Regions from separate parts of the Thiocapsa bogorovii genome, predicted to be linked through region 2. Evidence: predicted binding sites of a transcription regulator. Region 2 holds the regulator's gene; each other region holds the start of a gene.
The links. Region 2 encodes FNR, which switches genes on or off when oxygen is low (the NO sensors DNR and NnrR bind a similar motif). Its sites were predicted from a motif close to TTGATNTANATCAA; they were not measured.
Positions count from the first base shown of each region.

Region 1: LT988_RS10120 (HyaD/HybD family hydrogenase maturation endopeptidase) is a predicted target of FNR. The motif match lies at 2,169-2,182, and genes of this name have one in related genera.
Region 3: bchE (magnesium-protoporphyrin IX monomethyl ester anaerobic oxidative cyclase) is a predicted target of FNR. The motif match lies at 1,996-2,009, and genes of this name have one in related genera.
Region 4: bchE (magnesium-protoporphyrin IX monomethyl ester anaerobic oxidative cyclase) is a predicted target of FNR. The motif match lies at 1,982-1,995, and genes of this name have one in related genera.

Region 1 covers NZ_CP089309.1:2,237,713-2,240,904, reverse strand. The annotation lists gene LT988_RS10125 (IS1380-like element ISTro1 family transposase) at 1-1,262, opposite strand, end outside; gene LT988_RS10120 (HyaD/HybD family hydrogenase maturation endopeptidase) at 1,656-2,126, opposite strand; gene LT988_RS10115 (HypC/HybG/HupF family hydrogenase formation chaperone) at 2,247-2,492, shown strand; gene LT988_RS10110 (hypothetical protein) at 2,551-3,006, opposite strand.
Region 2 covers NZ_CP089309.1:4,305,046-4,308,237, reverse strand. The annotation lists gene LT988_RS19105 (CTP synthase) at 1-283, opposite strand, end outside; gene LT988_RS19100 (sulfur globule family protein) at 605-1,009, shown strand; gene fnr (fumarate/nitrate reduction transcriptional regulator Fnr) at 1,170-1,928, shown strand; gene dnaQ (DNA polymerase III subunit epsilon) at 2,093-2,815, opposite strand; gene rnhA (ribonuclease HI) at 3,004-3,192, opposite strand, start outside.
Region 3 covers NZ_CP089309.1:3,669,365-3,672,556, forward strand. The annotation lists gene LT988_RS16435 (hypothetical protein) at 1-959, opposite strand, end outside; gene LT988_RS16440 (DUF2249 domain-containing protein) at 1,161-1,427, opposite strand; gene LT988_RS16445 (hemerythrin domain-containing protein) at 1,431-1,868, opposite strand; gene bchE (magnesium-protoporphyrin IX monomethyl ester anaerobic oxidative cyclase) at 2,073-3,192, shown strand, end outside.
Region 4 covers NZ_CP089309.1:1,966,389-1,969,580, forward strand. The annotation lists gene hemN (oxygen-independent coproporphyrinogen III oxidase) at 1-69, opposite strand, end outside; gene bchE (magnesium-protoporphyrin IX monomethyl ester anaerobic oxidative cyclase) at 83-1,738, opposite strand; gene puhE (putative photosynthetic complex assembly protein PuhE) at 2,128-3,066, opposite strand.

The DNA of each region.
Region 1 (3,192 bases), 2.1 Mb from region 2:
TTGAACAGTTTGATGATCACGGTGGCAGGCTGGGCGTTGGCCAGTTCCGTGCCGACGAGGACCTCGGTGCGCAGCGTTTGGTGCAAGACGTAAGCGGCGCAGGAGAAGAACAAGCGCATCTGATTGGCCAAGAAGGTGCTGTCGGAAGTGCGATCGCTGGCCAGATCGTTCTTGATCATTTTGATGAAGTTCTCGTCCTGGCCGCGCGCGCAGTACAGATCGCGGTAGACGCACTCGGGACTGGGCAAGTCCAAGGAGGTGACGACGAAGCGGAGGTTGTCGCCGCGCGCCGTCACCTCGACTTTGAGGATGGTCCGACACGCGCCGGGCCAGGAACCGGCACGGTAGTCAACCTCGTGGTAGGTGCGGGTCCGCTCGGGTACGTCGGCGTCGGCGCGCCGGGCGTTCTCGATGCGCAGCGCATGGAGCTTGCGGGCGTCGGCCAAGAACGGCTCGGCCCGTGGCGTGAGAGCCCGGTTACCCGCCAGGCCGAAGATGAAATCCGTCAACGGATCGGCCATCGCCAAGGCCATCAACTCGGGGTTGGAGAAGTGTCCGTCGCCGCGCAGGATGATGCGTGTGCGTGGCCACGCGGCCCGCAGCCGCTTGAGCACGCGCTTGAGGATCATCGCGTTCTCGGCGCCGGTGGGGCGCTTGCCGGGACGCAGCACCGCGGTGATGAACTTCCCCGAGAGGCCCTCGAAGAGAAACAGCGGCAAGTAGCAATGGTTGCCGTAGTGATGATTGTAGAACGCGAACTCCTGCTGGCCATGGGTGGCGTCTTCGGAGTGGTCCATATCGAGCACGATCACCTGCGGCGCCTTCGGGTAGCTGGCGATGAAGGCCTCGACGAAGGCCTGCGCCATGCGGTAGAGGTCGCGCGCGCCGACCCCATTCTCCAAACGCGAGAAGGTCGGCCCGCTGGCCAGGTCCGTCGTCGCATCCAGCGGCTTGCGCTCCAGCCCCAGCTTGAACAGCGCATCACGGCGCAGCGCATTGGCGTCGTTGCCGTCTTCGTAAGCACAGGCGATCTGGTAGACCCGTTGCGCGATCAGCTCACGCATCGGATGGGTGGTGTAGGACGGATGGCGCCAATCATCGATCGCTGCGCTCAACCGCTCGGTCAGGCCGATCTGCCGATCAACCCCGCGCAGAATCATGGGGCCAAAGTCAGACGACATGGCGCCGCCGTCGAAGTCGCCGCGGACCGTGAAACCGGCGACCGGGGGAAAACGCAGCTGTTCCGGGGTAGACTCGGGCATGGGCGACCTCGTTTAGCTTCTTCCGAAGCGTTCTTGGCGGAACAGCCATTTTATCAATGGGTTGAACGAGAGTCGCCCTTTTTTATGAAATATTCGGGCTAGGTTCATCCCAGTCCAAACGGATCCGTCAGGCGGCTGGCTGCCAGGCCCACAGGAAGAAGGTGGTGATCGGCGGTCGCGGAGGGTCGATGGATGCTCGACGCTCTCCAGACGGGCGCGGAGGCGTGCGACGCGGTGCGCGGCGTGCAGACTCGTCGCCGGGCAGCGTTCTTGACTAGCGGAGCAGTGCAGAGATTCCGAGACCGTCCGACATCATTGTCGTTGTCCTGGTCGTATCTATGGTCGATTCCGACAACGACGAGGAACGGTCTCGACACATCTACGGGATCTGGTTTAAGTGCACCAGCGATCGAGCAGCGAGCGGATCCGCGCGATGGCATCAGGAATCGCCGCCTCGACTGCGGGGGTCAGCTGATCACCCCAGCCGACGAAAGCGGGCTCGATGCCGACCAGTGCGCGTTGGAGCGGGAGCGTGTCGGTGAGGCGCGCGATGTCCATCAGGTCGGAGAGGCTGACCTCATGGACGGTCTTGGCATTGACGCTGAGCTGGCGATCCATTGCCGCGTCCTCGAAGACGCGCACACTGCCGGGCGGTTCGCCCATCGTCGCGGCATCGACGACGATCAGGCGGGAACAGTCCCCGATCGGCAGGGCGAGCGTAAAGCTCAAGGTTCCGCCGTCGATGAACACCATGGATGCGTCCGTACCGCTCTCCTGTTCCATTCGACGGACTACCTCGGCGCCGACCGCCTCGTCGGTCATGAGGACATTGCCGAGGCCGAGGATGAGGGTGGTTGGTTGCACGGCGCTGGACCTTATGCCTGTGGTGGGTGATCGGGCGATCGTTTGATCTGAGTCCTTGCAGGTGTCCGCGGCGCGGCTTAGCCTGCAGTGCAATGATCGACTTCCCTTGGGGGCTTGTCCATGTGTCTCGGTATCCCGATGCAGATCCAGTCCGTCGACGGCTTCGTGGCCCGGTGCACGGCGAAGGGGGCGGAGCGCGAGGTCAATCTCTTCATGCTCCAGGACGAGACGATCGGCGTCGGCGACTATGTGGTGGTCCACCTGGGCCACGCGATCAGTCGCATGAGCGAGGAGGAGGCGGCCGCGGCCTGGGAGATCTATGACGCCATTTTGGCGGCGCAGGACGGCGGACGGCTCGAGGTTTGATCCGGCGGGCAGCGATGCCCGAGCGGGCAACCCCGTCCGCCGCTCAGACTCCTCAGACTCAGCCCGGGAATGCCTCGGTCAGCGCGTACTGATGTTCCACCTCGGAGGTCTCGGGTGCGTCGTCATCCTCGATCAGGATACAGTTGACGGCCATTCGGGCCTGCATGGCGGCCTTCCATGCGCGGTTTTGCTTTTCGGTCAAGAGCGCATCGGGCGTCAGGGCTGCTGCTGCGGCGGCCGCGACGAAGTGGTCTGCTTGCGCCAGCCAATCGGTGTCCTTGCCGCAGTCGGTGTAGGTCTTGGTTGCGTAGGCCTTGGCGGCCTTGAAGGCGTCTTCCAGCTCCCCGGGGGCGACGTCCTCGCGCATTCCGACGTCGATCGCGCGGTTGACCCGCTCGTCCTTGCTCAGATGAATGACGTGATGAGCGAAGCGGGAGCCTAGAATACGTTGCTGCTGCGGGTCGAGTCCGTTGAGGGCATCACGCAGTGCGCGGTCGTTGTTGATCTTGGGCATCGGGAAGCTCCTCGGCCTGTGAATGGGCCGGCCGGGTGGCCTGCCGGCGCGGCGAAGATCGGCTGGTTTGCCGATCGAAATCGTTCTCGGATCGTCCGGTGCATCCGGCTTGGGTGTCGCGCCGGGGTTGCCGGGATCAGCGATTATTCATATCACCAAATTCCAATATAGACTGCATTGACTTGC
Region 2 (3,192 bases):
AGATCTGGCCGGTCGTGAAGTTGTTGTTGCGACCCATCGGGGTGCGCAGGAAGCGCTCGTAGTGGCCCAGATCGAGATCGGTCTCGGCGCCGTCGTCGGTCACATAGACCTCGCCGTGCTGGAACGGACTCATGGTGCCCGGATCCACGTTGATGTAGGGATCGAGCTTGATCATGGTCACCCGCAGGCCGCGAGCCTCCAAGAGCGCCCCGAGAGACGCCGACGCGATGCCTTTACCGAGCGACGAGACGACACCGCCGGTGATGAAGATGAACTTGGTCATGGGGGTAGTGGAGGCAGTCGAGGGCAATGGCCCGGATCCGCCAACACGCTACCAAAAACCCCGCAACTGCTCAATGCGAATGCCGGCTCTTGCTGCTGCCGCGAGCGTGCGCGTCGCGAACATCACGACCGGGGGCGAGCACGCCGGACAGGGTGCTGCGCGACCTTCACAAACTCGAACGGGCTGCGTATATTCGGAGCGGTTTCGCAAATGACGAAACACACCTTCTCGGCGTTGTCGGCGCTCGTCTAGGGTCGGGCGCCGACACAGCGGCCTTGATCGATGTCGTAAAAGATGAGTGTCAACAGAGGAGCGTCAACGATGCGTCAAACAGCAAGATTGATGAGTGCAGCCGCAATCGCAGGTGCCGCCACCTTGGCCGTCAGCCCGGCCCAGGCGTGGTGGGGGCCCGGTTGGGGTGGGCCAGGCTATGGCGGCTACGGCCCGGGCTATGGTTCCGGCCTCGGTGACCTGTTCGGCGACATGCTCGGCGACGGCTGGGGCGACTTCAACATGAACATGAGCGGCGGGGGTCGCGGCTACGGACGCGGGCGCGGCTATGGCTACGGACGTGGTTACGGGTACGGCTATCCCGGCTACGGTTACGGTTACGGTTATCCAGGCTATGGCTACGGCTACCCCGGTTACGGTGTCCCCTACTACGGCGCGCCTTACGCCGCACCCTATGCCGCGCCCGCTGCTCCCGCGACCGGCGAAGCCAAGTAGGCCGAACGCAGAATCGGCATGCTTGCGTCAAGGCCGCGCCCGCGAGGGCGCGGCCTTTTTTGCGGGTCCAGGTCGGCCTGACGACAAGAAGATAATCTTCGCTTGATCCAGATCAAGCGACGGTTCAAAATCTGGTGACCGAAGACCGAGGGGCGATGCCGTGAGCCATCACAAAGTAATCTCATTGGAGACCATTCGCGTCGCCTGCAGAAACTGCTCCCTGTCGTCGCTCTGCTTGCCTATGGGCCTTGCGCCGGATGATGTCGAGCGACTCGACGAGATCGTGAAGCGAACACGACCGCTCCACCGGGGCGACTTCCTGTTTCGAGACGGCGACCGATTTCGTTCGCTCTATGTCGTGAAGACCGGATCGGTGAAGACCTTCGCTCCGAGTCCGGAGGGCGGCGAGCAGGTGCTGGGCTTCCATCTTCCCGGCGAGGTGATTGGACTGGATGCGATCGATAAGGACATCCATGCCTGCTCGGCGAAGGTCCTCGAGACCTCCGCTATCTGCGAGGTCCCCTTCACCCGACTCGAAGAGCTCACCGCAACCATTCCGAGCCTGCAGCATCAGATGTATCGCCTGCTCAGCAAGGAAATCGGACACGATACGGACATGCTCTTGCTCCTCGGCAAGAAGAACGCCGAGGAACGTCTCGCCGCCTTCCTGCTCAGCCTGTCCAAGCGCCTGCACAAACGCGGGCTGTCCGCGACCGACTTCTATCTGAGCATGTCCCGCCATGAGATCGGGAACTACCTGGGACTCGCCGTCGAGACCGTCAGCCGTCTCTTCACGCGATTCCAAGACGACGGACTGATGAACGTCGACCGTAAGCACATTCAGCTGCTCGATGTGAGTACGCTGGAGTCTCTGGTGGGCGGCGCCGGGCAGAATCGCCGCCAACAGCAGCAGAGCTAAACTGCGCCCGTTGCGGTATGTGATGTTCGGAGGGCTGGATCGGCCTCGGAGCGATCGATAGCCCTTAGAGTCGGCGCAGTTTAGGAGACTGAAAACCCTAAGAAGCATCTCCATGAAGGCTGCGGGGATCTCCGTGGCCACACACGACTAAACCGCGGGCGGCGTCATCCCTCGACGCGAAGCCAAAGACAACCCTCCGCACTTGCGGCCTGGATCGCCGCGAGGCGCGCGGCATGAGCGGCGAGCGCGGCCGGGTCGGCTTGAATCACCCGCAGGCGCGGCCGATTCGGATCCAGCCGGCCGCGATGCCGAGCGTCCGGTCCGTCGTGAGACGGCGCCGCGAGCTCTTCTCCGAGGCTCAACGCCACCTGCCCCCCGGTCATGGCGAGATAGACATCCGCCAGGATCTCGGCATCGAGCAGGGCGCCATGCAGGTCGCGGTGGCGATGATCCACGCCGTAGCGCTTGCACAAGGCATCGAGGCTGTTGCGCTGCCCCGGGTGCATGCGCCGGGCCATGATCAGCGTGTCCGTCACCTCGCACAGGTCCGTGATCCGCGACGCTTCGGCGTTCCATCCTAGAATCTCGCGATCGAGAAACCCGAGATCGAAGGTCGCGTTGTGGATGATCAACTCGGCCCCTTCCACATAGTCCAGGAAGCTCTCGGCAATCTCGGCGAAACGTGGCTTGTCGGCGAGAAAGGCGTTCGTGATCCCGTGTACATCGGAGGCGCCCGCGTCGATCTCCCGATCCGGCTGGAGATAGCGGTGGAAGTTGTTTCCGGTCAAGCGGCGGTCGATCAGCTCGACACAGCCGATCTCGATGATGCGATGGCCTGCCTGGGGGTCGAGACCCGTGGTCTCGGTATCGAGAACGATCTGTCTCATTTAAACCGCGTCCATAGTGTAAACCGCTGCGTTGCAGGCAAGCGAATCCCGGAGGACTACGCCTCCCCCGTACCTGACGCGGTTTAAAGAGCGAAATTCAAGAATCTGAATCGCGTCCGCACCGACGGGAGCCGAGTCATGCGACGACGAGTCGAATCGAAAATTGCGCATGTCATGCCGGACGCGATTCAGCCCGCGATCCCTCGATTTGCCAATCGGTCGGCACGCTCGTTCTCGGCGTGCCCGGCATGACCTTTGACCCACTTCCAGCGCACCTGATGAGCGCCGATGGCGCCATCCAAACGCTCCCAAAGGTCACGGTTTTTCACGGGCTTGCGATCGGCCGTCTGCCAGCCGTTGCGTTTCCAACGCGGCAT
Region 3 (3,192 bases), 640 kb from region 2:
CCGACGCCCAGCCCCACCAACAGCAGCACGCCGATCAGGGTCGGCGGCGCCGCGATAGTCCAAGCGAGTGCGGCGCCGCAGAGACTCAGCATGGCCGCCCACCAGTGCAATAGGGTCGGATCCATCCGCGGTCGCTCGCGACGGCCGATCAAGCGCAGGGTGACGAGGGCAAAGCCGGCGAAGCCCAGCGCGCTCGCACCAAAGACGGCTTGCCCGGCGAAATTGGCCCCCTGGATCCAGGCTGCGCTCGCCGCGGCGTTCCCGATGAGGACGGCCGGCGCAAACCAGCGCCGCATCGGAGCCGGATAGGCCGGGGTCACATAGAACATCGGCAGCACCTGGATGGCCACGCCGACCACCAGCAACCCGACCCAGCCCATCAACCCCCAAGCGGCATGCGCATCGACCCAACGCGTATGCTCCGGCACCCGAATCCACCCCTGGATAACGGCAACGAGCAACAGCCCCAATGCGACCGTGACGGACAGTGCGAGGGCGGCCGTGCGCAGCGCCATCAGGGTCCCCGGCGCACCGCGCGCCCGCACCAGGGCGACGGCGACCGGGACAATGAAGACCAGGAACCCGGACGCCGCGGCTCCCGCGCCGATCCCGATCAGGGTTGGGCCGCCTCCCGCTAGACCCCAAGCCAATCCGGCGGCGCCGATCGTGAGCAAGAGATGTGTTGCCGTGCCGACCAGCCGCACCGCCGGGATCGGCGCTCCGGCGACCACGGGCAACATCTGAAGCAGCGCGCCGCACATGATCAAGCCGAGATAGCCAATGGCGATCAGATGAGTCGCGGCAAGTGCGCCGGGCATCCAGCGCGAGACCAAGAGGGTCGGGCCCTGCCAGGCCAAGAGCAGGCCGGCGGCGATCGCAAACAGCGGCGCGGTCAGGAAGAAGCGCGCCGGGATGTCGATCGGCGGGGCCTGATCGAGTGAAAGTCCGCCGGTGTCCATTATTTTTTTGAGCCGCGTTTGGAGTGCGTGTGGTCGTTTCTTCGTTTGGGTTCAGTGTTGCGGACACCTGGGGGGATCGGCGCAACGCGGCTCAAAAAAATAAATAGATTCATATTTTTAAACCGCGCAGCTCCGACGTAGGTGAGGAGGTCGGAGTCTTCAATCCGGCACTGAACGCAGCCCAAATCCGACGAGCGCGGTTTAAAAACGGCTCACGCCCTGTTGCCGGATTCGACTGACCGGACGTTGTTGCTTCGGCACGGGTGAGATGAGGATGCGATAGCGATCGTCCTCGGAGCTGATCTCCCAGCGGTAACCCATACGTCGCAGCATGTCGTAGAGCGGATAGGGCTCGCGACGGTGGAGCACGCACAGGCGATCGCCGGGCGGCAGGTCGGCGAGTGCATCGAGGATCCGCTCCATCGGCTCCGGAGCGGGAAGATCGCTGACATCGAGTGTTCTGTCCATGGTCTAGGCCGCCTGCAGCCGGTTCAGGATGTCCGGTGCCTGGTCGCCCAGACTCTCCTCGGCCATCGGGTAGAGGATGCCTTCCTCCTTCGAGTTGTGCTGCTGGGTCACCAGATGGAGGGTCTCCAGGATTCCGAGACAGGCGTCGGCATCCTGGGCGTGGACCGCCTCATCGAGCTGCTCCACCAGGGCACGCATCTGTCCGTGTTCCATGGTCATCATACCGGTTGGTCCGCTTGCCCGGGGCATGACGGCGACCAACTCCGGAAAGAGGATCTGCTCCTCCATGTCGAAATGGCCGATCAGGGCCTTCGAGAAATCGGTTGTTTGCGCGGCGAGTCGATTCCAATCGCCGCCCGAGACGGCCCGCTCGCAGACGGCGAGCAGGTGGTCACAGCGCTGATGGTCGTCGGTCATAAAGGTGGCGATCGAATCGGACATGGCGAATCCTCCGGTTGAATGCTCCGGCATTGTCCCGGCATGGGGCAGTGCGTCCTTGACCTAGGTCAGATCGTATCGACCGCGATCGCGCCGGCAATAGACACCAACGCGCAGCGGCCGGACAGATTTGACCTGTGTCAAGGACGACAAATCACCTGACTGTCAACCTTCATTGACACTCACCACAGGCCGGGGGCTTCACGCATGCGCATTCTCTTCATCCACCCAAACTACCATTCGGGCGGCGCCGAGATCGCCGGCAATTGGCCGCCGGCCTGGGTGGCCTATCTCACCGGTGCGCTCAAGACCGCCGGTTACACGCAGGTGCGCTTCGTCGATGCCATGACCAACGACCTGTCCGAGGAGCAGGTGCGCGACGCCGTTGCCTCCTATGCCCCGGATATCGTCGGCTGCACGGCCATCACCCCCTCCATCTACAAAGCCCAGCGTCTGCTCGAGATCGTCAAGGAGGTTGATCCGAAAATCGCTACCGTCCTGGGCGGTGTGCATGCCACCTTCATGTATCAGCAGGTGCTCGGTGAGGCGCCCTGGATCGACGCCATCGTGCGCGGCGAGGGCGAGGAGATCATCGTCGATCTGGTCCGCACCATCGGCCAAGGCCGTTGGCCGGACGAGCGCGGCAAGGTCAAGGGCATTGCCTACGCCGTCGACGGCAAGATCATCGCGACCCCGGCCGCCCCGACCGTGAAGGATCTGGATGCCATCACGCCCGATTGGAGCGTGCTGGAATGGGAGAAGTACAACTACATCCCGCTCAAGAAGCGCGTGGCCATCCCGAACATGGCGCGCGGCTGCCCCTACACCTGCTCCTTCTGCTCGCAGTGGAAGTTCTGGCGCGACTACCGGATTCGCGATCCCATGAAGGTCGTCGACGAGATCGAGACACTGATGCGCGACCACGACGTCGGCTTCTTCATCCTCGCCGACGAGGAGCCGACCATCAATCGCAAGAAGTTCATCGCCTTCTGCGAGGAGCTGATCGCGCGCGACCTCGGCATCCTCTGGGGCATCAACACCCGGGTCACCGACATCCTGCGCGACGAGGACGTGCTGCCGCTCTATCGCAAGGCCGGGCTGATCCATGTCTCGCTCGGCACCGAGGCGGCGGCGCAATTGAAGCTCGACCGCTTCAACAAGGAGACCACGGTCGCCGACAACAAGCGGGCGATCGGTCTGCTGCGCGATGCCGGGATCCTCACCGAGGCGCAGTTCATCGTCGGGCTCGAGAACGAGACCGCCGAGACGCTCGAAGAGACCTATCAGATGGCGCGCGATTGGAAGCCGGACCTCGCCAACTGGGCCA
Region 4 (3,192 bases), 2.3 Mb from region 2:
CCCGGGCGGCAAATGTCCGAACCGCTCGAGGAGCTCGAGCGGCAGACTTGAGGGGAGTGGAGGCGCCATGTCTTGCACCCGGTTAGTCAGGTTGGACTGCCGTCATCTTGGGCTTGGAGGCTGCGGCTTTGACCGGCAGATCCGATTCGGAAACCTGCAGATCGTCCGGAGCTCCGCAAGCCACGATCTTGACGGGCGTCCCTTTGAAATTCATGTCCGCCGACAGCTCCGGACGATCCCGCTTCAACTGCGCGATCTCGTCTGCAGTGAGGACCTTGGACGCGTCGAAGCCCAAATCGACTTCGGTCGACATCCCCTTCATCTTGAGGCGCTCGAGGTCGTAGAACTTTTTCGACGCCGTGGTCTTCGCGAAGGCCTTGAGGCAGCCGAGCATGTAACGTCTGCGGAACTTGTCCTTGATCCAAGGATACTCCAAGAAGCTCTTGCGCATGTAGAAGCGCGCATAATTCTTCAGGACGCCCTTGAGCACCTGCTCGCGGGTCATCGCCTCGGGCTTCATGATCGGAGTGACGAAATTGTACTTCGAGTAGTCGCGAACCTCCACCCGGTCACCCAACTCCTCGAACAGCTCCGCGAACGGCCATGGCGTATACATGTTCCAGTTCGCCATGTCGGGCTTCCAGTCCTGGGCGAGCTTGTAGGTCTCCTCGATGGTCTCGGGCGTCTCGTTTTCGAGGCCCATGATGAACTGGACCTCCGCGACGATTCCGGCCTGCTGCAGGAGCTTGACCGCGAGCTTGTTCTGCTCGACCGTCGTTTGCTTGCGGAAGGTGTCGAGGTTCAACTGCGAGACCGCCTCGGTGCCGAGCGAGACATGGACCAGACCGGCCTTACGGTACAAGGGCAGCAGGTTGCGATCGCGCATGATGTCGGTCACGCGCGTGTTGATGCCCCAATGGAGCGGGAGGTCGCGCTTGATCAACTCCTCGCAGAGTGCGACGAACTTCTTCTGGAAGATCGTCGGCTCCTCGTCGGCGAGGATCATGAAGCCGACGTTGTAGTCTCGAACCAGGGTTTCGATCTCGTCGACGAATTTCTTCGGATCGCGATGACGGTACTTGCGCCAGAACTTCCACTGCGAACAAAAACGGCAGGTAAAGGGGCAGCCACGCGCGAAGTTCGGCACGGCGACCCGGCAGTTGAGGGGGGTGTAGATGTACTTGTCCCAGTCGAGCAGCGACCAGTCCGGCGTCAAGGTGTCCAGATCTTCGATCACCGGACGCGCAGGGGTTGCGACGACTTGGCCGTCGTCATCGATATAGGCAATACCCCAGATACGCTTGCGATCTTGCCGATGGGTGCCCGCCTCGATCGATTGCAGGAGAGCGACCGCGATCTCCTCGCCCTCTCCGCGCACGATATAGTCGATCCAGGGCGCCTCGCTGAAGACCTGGGTATACATGAAGGTCGGATGGATGCCGCCGAGCACGGTGACGCAGTTCGGAAGCACCTCCTTGGCGATCTGCAGCGTGGTCTGCGCCTTGTAGATCTGCGGCGTGATGGCGGTGGCGAGGACGACGTCGGGCTGATTGACCCGAATAATCTCGCGCAGTTTCTCATCCGGAATATCGTAGGTCATGGCATCGATGAACCGGATGTTCGTCATGCCCGCGTGCTTGAGCGCACCTCCGATGTAGGCGACCCAACCGGGTGGCCAGTTTCCCGCGATTTCCGCACCACCACAGTGATAGTTAGGCTGGATCATCAATATACGCATGAGAATTCCTCAGGAACGGGTCGAACGGCAAACGGCCATTCGAGCCTGACCGCATCAGTCCGATCTCGGGCGTCACCGAGCGCTAGAGCCAACGGCGCCGGCACCGAGACGCGAGGCCACCGGGTACGATGCCTCGGCGATGCCTTGGCCTAGAGCTCGAACGTTTCCGAATCGGGTCGTTTCGTATCGCGCCTTCCGGACGCGCATTGCCTCACACCTTAGCTGATTCCCGAGCAGCTCGATATGATTCGCGTCAACCGCGCCGAGCGCGACGACATCGTCTCTCCGACACCGCCTCGACCGATATGCCCACAAGCGTAGCCGAGACTCCGGCTCGGATCAAAGTCTGCAACCGGGCGGGCGCGTGCGCCCTTCACCGAGGTCGAGGTTCACGGAAGCTCCGCGATTGGAGCCCCGCTTCGAGCCTTCCCGACGCAGCGGCCGGGTGACGGCGATGTCGTTTGCGGCCGCAACACTTTTCGGGTGGCGGCCATTGCCCGCTTGGGCCCATCGGAACGCGTTTCCCCCTGTCCAGGTTGGCGACTCGGTTCCCCGCCGGGTTTCCCGTCTGCATCCCGAGAGGGCAGAGCCCACGCCCAGAGCGCCTCGTCCGGCAAGGGAAGCACGAGGAACCAGTGTTCGAGGATGCCCAGCGCCAAAAGGCTTGCCACCAAGATCAGGCTGACCACTTCAAACTCGCTCGCACCGGGACTCAGCGCCCGCGACACCATCAGCACCACGACCAGAGTGGGCACCGTCACCGAGATCGGAAACAAGAGATTCATGCTCCGCTTCGGCATGTAGGACTTCAGATAGGCGAGGTGCTCTGGCAGCCAGTCGTTCAGATTTGGAACCCCCAGGAAGAGATTGAGCTTCGCGCTCCAGCGCATCAGCCAGAGCACAACGAAGGTCCAGGTTCCGACCTGATTGGGCTCGCCCCAGGAGATCACGACGAGGAAGGCCACCGCCGACAGAACGGCAAACTCATGATAGAGGCTGGTCAAGATGGCGAGGCCGAAACGCTTCCAGGCCGGGCAACCGGGCGGGCAGGGTGCCTTACGCGGCCCGGTCAGGAGTCCCGTGAAATAGCTCATCTCCAAGACACCCCAAACGATCACGCCGGAGGTGAAGGCAATGTAGGTTGCGCTCAGCGAGGTCGAGGTGCTGCTGACGACAAGCGCAAAGACGGCAAACGCCAGCACTGCAGCGCCGCCGAGCATGGTCCACCCGAAGGTGCGTCCGGGCAGATTGTCCAGATAGAGCACCAGACCCGTGCTGAACCACCAGAGCCCGAGCGCGAAAAGAACGGGGTAACCATATTCGAGCATGAAATGCGCCCTATTCTCTGGCCGATGGCGATCGGAATGTTCCCGCTTCCGGGATCACCCCTGCCCTCAAGCGAAGGACCTCGCCGACGCCGTATCGAGGAACGACCGATGTGTCGCTCGGTTGGA